3 regions of the Castellaniella daejeonensis genome follow, and region 2 is predicted to be linked to each of the others. Evidence: predicted binding sites of a transcription regulator. Region 2 holds the regulator's gene; each other region holds the start of a gene.
The links. Region 2 encodes NrdR, which represses ribonucleotide reductase genes. Its sites were predicted from a motif close to CACNANATNTNGTG; they were not measured.

Region 1 (2,267 bases), on a different contig from region 2:
CGGCCAGCTCGACCGTGATGTGGCCCACTTCCTTGTCGGAATACAGGTCGCGCATGTCCTGGTAGGGACGGTTCGGCTCGCTGATCTCCAGGCACAGGTTGCTGGAGTGGATGGGCTCCTTGAAGGGGGTGTGGCGGTTCATCTCGTCGATGTTGGCCAGGTAGGCCACCCCGGTTTCCAGCGCCTCGTTCAGCGAAGTCAGGATCAGGTCGCGCGGCTTGAAGTATTCCTTCTTGAAGGACGGGTCGCGCTCCAGGCGCTCGTATTCGCGCTTGAAGGCGGCCGAGTCCGGGCCGAAGAACAGCCGGGTGAGCTCGGGGGCGGTGCGCACGTTGAACGAGAAGGCCTCTTCGTTGCGGGCGACCTTTTCGGCGAAGAACTTGTTGGTGACCAGCGCATAGTGCAGGTCGCGGTTCTTTCGGTCCTCGGTGCTGCGCGGATTGCGCAGGTAGGCGATGACCTCGGCCTCGGGATCGAAGCCGGAATAGTAGGTGGTGCAGGCGCCGCCGCGGCCGGCCTGCATGTTGGCGTGCACGGCCTTGCCCAGGGATGCCAGGTAGGGCAGCTTGCCCTGGTGCTGGATCAGGCCGCCGCGCACGGGATCCCCCTTGCTGCGGGTGATCAGGTGGCTGCCGATGCCGGCCGAGGCTGCCGTCATGCGGTAGGCGATGTGGTCGCCGATGGCCAGGGATGCCTCGTTGTCGTCGACCACGTACAGGCAGCACGAGGCAAAGCCGCGCAGCTTCGTGCCCAGGTTCACGTAGTTGGGCGTGGGGGCCGAGATCCGCTTGGCGGAAAATTCCTTGTAGAAGCGCCGCACCAGATCGACCCGGCGCTCGGCGGGCTCGTTTTCCGACAGGGCCATGGCCATGCGCATGTAGACGAACTGCTGCGTTTCGTATTCCTGCCGGGTGACGCGGTTCTGCAGGCTGTACTTCTTGCGGATGTAATGCAGCGAGAAGTGCGGCGTGTCGTAGTCCTGCTCGTGGTCGATGAAGGACTCGATCTCGGCGTATTCGGCATCGGAGTAGTTCAGGCGCACCATCACCCCGTCGGCGATCATCCGGTCGTGCAGTTCCTTGACGGTGGGGATCTTCGGACCGTGGATGATCTTGTGCAGGTGGGACGCGTAGAGCCGGCCCGCCATCAGGTAGTAGGACCAGGTGCCCTTGTCCAGGCAGTTCTGGATCAGTTTTTCCTGCAGGTCGGCGGTGGAGACCGTCTCGGGCATGGTGCTGACGGCCTGCAGTACGATGCTGCTCCAGTCGACCTTCTGGCCCAGGTTGGCGGCGGCCCATCGGCCCCATCCGTTGAGCTTGCTGGGGATGTAGGGTTCGATGCGCCCATCACGCTTGACGATGTTCTTTATCACGGCCGGGTGTCCTTGGTGGTAGTGCTTTTAATTCTACATGTAGTGCGGTTGGAAATCATAAACACAATATATGGTATGGGCAAGCGTGGTTTCAATTTCTCCTCCTGAAACATCTTCGAGGTTTCAACTGCCCCTGCCGTCGTGGTACCCTGATTCGCTTCGGGGGTTTTTCAGCGGTCTTCCGGGCTGTGTGGCCCCCCTGGTTTCATCCCCCGGACGACACGGCCCGGGGTTCTGTGCGTCACCCCATGAATAGGCTCATCCGGCTGTTGGCTGCGTCGGTTCTGTTGCATGGCGCCGGTGGTATCGTGCCGGCGCGGGCCTGGCAGGCCGCCGGTTCCGATCCGGCGCTCATCGACCTGGCTCCCCAGCGCTATGCCGTTCCCGACGTGCCCCGCGACGTTCCGTCCGATGTGGCTCCGGACGCGGGGGCATCCGGCTCGGCGCCGGATTCCGGAATCCGCTACGACCTGCTGTTCCTGGACGGCCCCGCGGAAGGCTACCGCTACCGCCCGGACGGCGTCGGCCTGCGCTGGTTCGGCACGGCCGCCGATCCGGCCGAACCGCCGGACAGGTTCGGCTCGGTGCCTTCCTCCGGCCTGGATGCCTGGGCGTTGGGCGCACGGAATTGGCGCTACCGCAGTTCCGCCGGCTATCGCCTGACCCTGGGCAATACGGCGTCGGACGCTCCCGGCTGGGGGCGGTCCGTGCGTCTTGCCGGGGTGGGGCTGGCCCGGTCCGTTTCCCAGGATCGCCTGCCCGCGGGGGCCTGGGACTATGCCGTGACGGCCGGTGCCCTGGACGGCCAGGCAAGCCGTCCGGTGGCAGAAGGCGACCTGGCGTACGGGCCGGTCGCGGTCGATGCAACCACGCGCTACGCCCTGGACAACGATCT
Region 2 (2,267 bases):
GTCAGCACCATGCAGGCCCTGGCACGCCAGCGGTGCCCGTCGTCGCGGGCGGCATCCCCCGTGATCCACTGCGAGCGCCCGTCGGGCAAGGCCATGCGCCCGTCGAAGGACGACGCCGACTTCAGCCAAAGCCAGGGCGTGCCGCGCGTCATCCTGGCGCAAAAGCCGGGATTCTGGGCCAGGACGTCTTCGGCGAACAGGCCCACGTCGACCTGGATGCCGGCGGCGCGCAGACGTTCGATTCCGCGGCCAGCCACCTTGGGATTGGGATCCTGGAGCCCGACCACGACCCGGGCAACGCCCGCCGCGACCAGCGCATCGGCGCACGGCGGCGTGCGGCCCGTATGGCTGCAGGGTTCCAGGGTGACGTAGGCCGTGGCGCCACGCACGTCCACCCCCAGGAGTGCGGCCTCGTGCAGGGCCTGGGCCTCGGCGTGGCGGCCGCCCGCCCGCTGGGTGCTGCCTTCGGCCAGCCAGCGGCCGTCGCGCACCAGCACGCAGCCGACGCGCGGGTTGGGGCTGCTGACGAACTGCGCCTGCTCGGCCACCCGGAGGGCGCGCCGCATCCAGCGATGATCCTCGGTGGACGGGAAAGCCCCCCCGCGATGCGCTTGCGGCACGCCGCCCGCTGCGTCGGGGCGGCCCGGCAAATCAAGGGAAGAATCAGTCCTTGTCATCGGCATCGTCCGCGCGGCGGAATTCGTCGATCGCATGGACGAATTCACGGATGTTCTCGAAACTGCGGTAGACCGAGGCGAAGCGCACATACGCCACCGGATCGAGCTGGCGCAATTCGGACATGACCAGCTCGCCGATGTAATCCGATGGAACCTCGCGACGGCCGCTGGTGAGAAGGCGTTCCTGGACGCGCGCGGCGGCCGCATCCACCGCCGAGGCGCTGACCGGGCGCTTGCGCAGCGCCAGGGCCATGCTGTCGCGCAACTTGGCCGGATCGAAATCGACCCGGGTGCCGTTGCGCTTGACGATGGCGGGCATCATCAGGTCGACCCGCTCGTAGGTGGTGAAACGGCGATCGCATGCCGTACAGCGTCGGCGGCGCCGGATCGTGTCACCTTCCTCGGAGACCCGGGAATCCACGACCTGCGTATCGGCACAACTGCAGAACGGACACTTCATCTGCGCTGCGGGCGCCCGCAGGCGCCCGTTCCGGTTGGTTTAACGATAGACCGGCAAGCGCGCGGTCAGCTCGTTGACCCGTGCGCGCACCCGGGCGATGTTGTCGGCATCGTTCGGATTGTCGAGCACATCCGCGATCAGGTTGCCGGTGAGTTCGGCTTCGGCTTCCTTGAAGCCGCGCGTGGTCATGGCCGGCGTGCCTAGGCGGATGCCGCTGGTGACGAAGGGCTTTTCCGGGTCGTTCGGGATGGCGTTCTTGTTGACCGTGATGTGGGCCTGGCCCAGGACCGCCTCGGCGGCCTTGCCGGTGATGCCCTTGGCACGCAGGTCGACCAGCATCACGTGGCTTTCGGTGCGGCCCGACACGATGCGCAGGCCGCGCTTGACCAGGGTGTCGGCCAGCACGCGGGCATTGGCCGCCACCTGGGCGGCATAGGCCTTGAATTCGGGCTGCAGGGCTTCGCCGAAGGCCACGGCCTTGGCGGCGATGACGTGCATCAGCGGACCGCCCTGGATGCCCGGGAAGATGGCGGAATTGATGGCCTTTTCGAATTCGGCCTTCATCATGATCACGCCGCCGCGCGGACCGCGCAGGGATTTGTGCGTGGTCGAGGTGACGAAATCGGCATGCGGCACGGGGTTCGGGTAGACGCCGCCGGCCACCAGGCCCGCATAGTGGGCGATGTCCACCATGAACAGGGCGCCGTTGTCGTGGGCGATGCGCGCCATGCGTTCGAAGTCGATGCGCAGCGAATAGGCCGAGGCACCGCCGACGATCAGCTTTGGCTTGAGAGTGCGCGCGAGTTCCTCGAGCTTGTCGTAGTCCAGGACTTCGTTGGCGTCCAGGCCGTAGGAATGGAAGTCGTACAGCTTGCCGGAAGCATTCACCGGCGAACCGTGCGTCAGGTGGCCGCCTTCGGCCAGGCTCATGCCCAGCACGGTATCGCCCGGCTTGAGCACGGCCATGTACACGCCCTGGTTGGCCTGGGAACCGGAATTCGGCTGCACGTTGGCGGCCTCGGCGCCGAAGATCGCCTTCAGGCGGTCGATGGCCAGCTGTTCGACCACATCCACGTATTCGCAACCGCCGTAATAGCGCTTGCCGGGATAGCCTTCGGCGTACTTGTTGG
Region 3 (2,267 bases), on a different contig from region 2:
AAGCTCGACCCACCTCTCCAGGAATGACGTACCGTGGCCTCCGACGCTATCCCCATGTTCGCAGAAAACACCTATCCCCTCGACGCGCGCGGCATTGCCAAGCGTTTCCGCCACGCGGCCATCTTCGGCGCGCTGTCGGCGCTGCAGCCCGGTGAAACCATGCGCTTCTGCAACGACCATGATCCCCTGCCGCTGCTGCAGCAGCTGAAGAACCATTTCGGCGAAAACATCCAGTTCGAATACCTGGCCCGCAACCCCGGTGAAATCGTCATCGATTTCCACATCGTGCCCTGAGCCGCACCGGGATCAGGCAGCCAAGGCCCGAGTTCGGCATTGCACCGGACTCGGGCCTTTCAGTTTGGCTCTGATCCGGCCGCGATTGCAGTAGTGGCTGTATTGGCGGATTCACCCGGCGGGCTTCTCGCCCTTCAAGAGGCCGGATCATTGCCGGCTCAATCCCTGCAGGAACTGCCCCAGTTCCGGCGGCAGCTGCGTGGGCGGCACCGGCAGGTCCAGGCTTCCCGGCGCGGGCGGCGTGGCTGCCAGCCGCTGCACACGGAACTGCTGTTCGTACGCGAGCAGGCCCAGGCCCTTTTCTTCCAGCGCATCCAGAACCTGCCGCGCGCCATCCGCCGGCTGGCCGGCGGCAGCCTGCAGCAGGACGGCCATCCGTCCCAGGGCACGCGTCAGTTCCCTGACTTCGGGCTGCTTGCTCAGCACGCCCCGCCCCGAGCGATCCCGCCCCTGTTCGTCCCGGTAGGACACGGTATAGACGGCACCCGCGCGGCCGGCCACCGTCTCGCGGGCACCTGTCGGCTGGAGGCTGGTCAACGAGCGGATCATGTCGGGAGCCGGCTGCGAGGCCCCGCCACCCAGCAGCCTCGCCATGGCACCGCCATCCATGACCAGGGGCCGGCCCGCGGCCCGCATGACTGAATACAGCTTGCCGTCGCGCATCAGCAAGTAGCCCTGGCCGATGCCGCCGACATCGACCCGCGCATCCGGCCCGTCGAAGGACACCGTCAGTGTCCGGTCGCCCGCCTGCACGGTCGCCACACCCGCCGCCAGAACAACGGCCGGGGCAATCCAGCCCCCGGCCGCCAGCAGCCATCCGATCCAGCGCATCATGTTTCCGTCTCTCCATGGAATTCGCACAGGTCTTTCACGATAGCGGGTTTGCCGCCCGGGGAACAGGCACAGCGGCGGGTCATGTGTGTCAGGATCTTGCCCCGCCTGCCGTACAGAATCAGCCCGGACCAGGAGACCCGCAGCCGCCCGGCTGCCGATGGCGCGCTCCGGAATCCCTGTTCTTGACCCCCATCAAGGCTATCCGAAAAAATCGGGAAAGGATCCTAATAACACTATATATTGTGTCTATATTGATTTTGAACACAATATATAGAGGAACACAGGATGACGCCCCCCACGCATCAAGCCCCGGCCGGGACACCGGCCAGCCGCCCCGTCCCGCACGTGGACGTGATCCGCTCCATCGACGAATACCTGCACCGCCAGGACTGGCGCGTCAACGCCAACGCCAACCAGGGCTATTCGCTGGGCGGCCTGATCCTGAACACGTCGGGCAAGATGATCGCCAATTACTGGCTCAGCCACGTCTACCCCGAGGCCATCGGCCAGGCACATCGCCAGGCCGACCTGCACATCCATGACCTGGACATGCTGTCGGGCTACTGCGCCGGCTGGTCGCTGCGCACGCTGCTCAACGAGGGACTCAACGGTGTTCCCGGCAAGGTCGAAGCCATCGCGCCGCGCCACATGTCCAGTGCGGTCGGCCAGATCGTCAACTTCCTGGGCACGCTGCAGAACGAATGGGCCGGCGCCCAGGCCTTCAGCTCCTTCGACACCTACATGGCCCCCTTCATCCGCAAGGACGCCATGTCCTACGCCGAAGTGCGGCAATGCATCCAGGAACTGATCTACAACCTGAACGTGCCCTCGCGCTGGGGCACGCAGACGCCCTTCACCAACCTGACCTTCGACTGGGTCTGCCCGGAAGACCTGCGCGCCCAGGTGCCGCTGATCGGCGGCGAGGAAATGCCATTCACCTACGGCGAGCTGCAGGCCGAGATGGACATGATCAACCGCGCCTACATCGAAGTCATGATGGCCGGCGATGCGCGCGGGCGGGCATTCACCTTCCCCATTCCCACGTACAACATCACGCCCGACTTCGACTGGCACAGCCCGAATTCGGAACTGCTGTTCGAGATGACGGCGAAATACGGCCTGCCCTACTTCCAGAACTT

Region 1: ABD022_RS11915 (ribonucleoside-diphosphate reductase subunit alpha) is a predicted target of NrdR. The motif match lies at 1,435-1,448, and genes of this name have one in related genera.
Region 3: ABD022_RS03415 (ribonucleoside triphosphate reductase) is a predicted target of NrdR. The motif match lies at 1,360-1,373, and genes of this name have one in related genera.

Annotation. Positions count from the first base shown of each region.
Region 1 is NZ_BAAAFN010000015.1:476,297-478,563, forward strand. Features, by position in the region: gene ABD022_RS11915 (ribonucleoside-diphosphate reductase subunit alpha) at 1-1,372, opposite strand, end outside; gene ABD022_RS11920 (fimbria/pilus outer membrane usher protein) at 1,621-2,267, shown strand, end outside.
Region 2 is NZ_BAAAFN010000009.1:58,572-60,838, forward strand. Features, by position in the region: gene ribD (bifunctional diaminohydroxyphosphoribosylaminopyrimidine deaminase/5-amino-6-(5-phosphoribosylamino)uracil reductase RibD) at 1-620, opposite strand, end outside; gene nrdR (transcriptional regulator NrdR) at 664-1,137, opposite strand; gene glyA (serine hydroxymethyltransferase) at 1,177-2,267, opposite strand, start outside.
Region 3 is NZ_BAAAFN010000006.1:326,243-328,509, forward strand. Features, by position in the region: gene ABD022_RS03405 (DUF2249 domain-containing protein) at 55-294, shown strand; gene ABD022_RS03410 (hypothetical protein) at 442-1,128, opposite strand; gene ABD022_RS03415 (ribonucleoside triphosphate reductase) at 1,414-2,267, shown strand, end outside.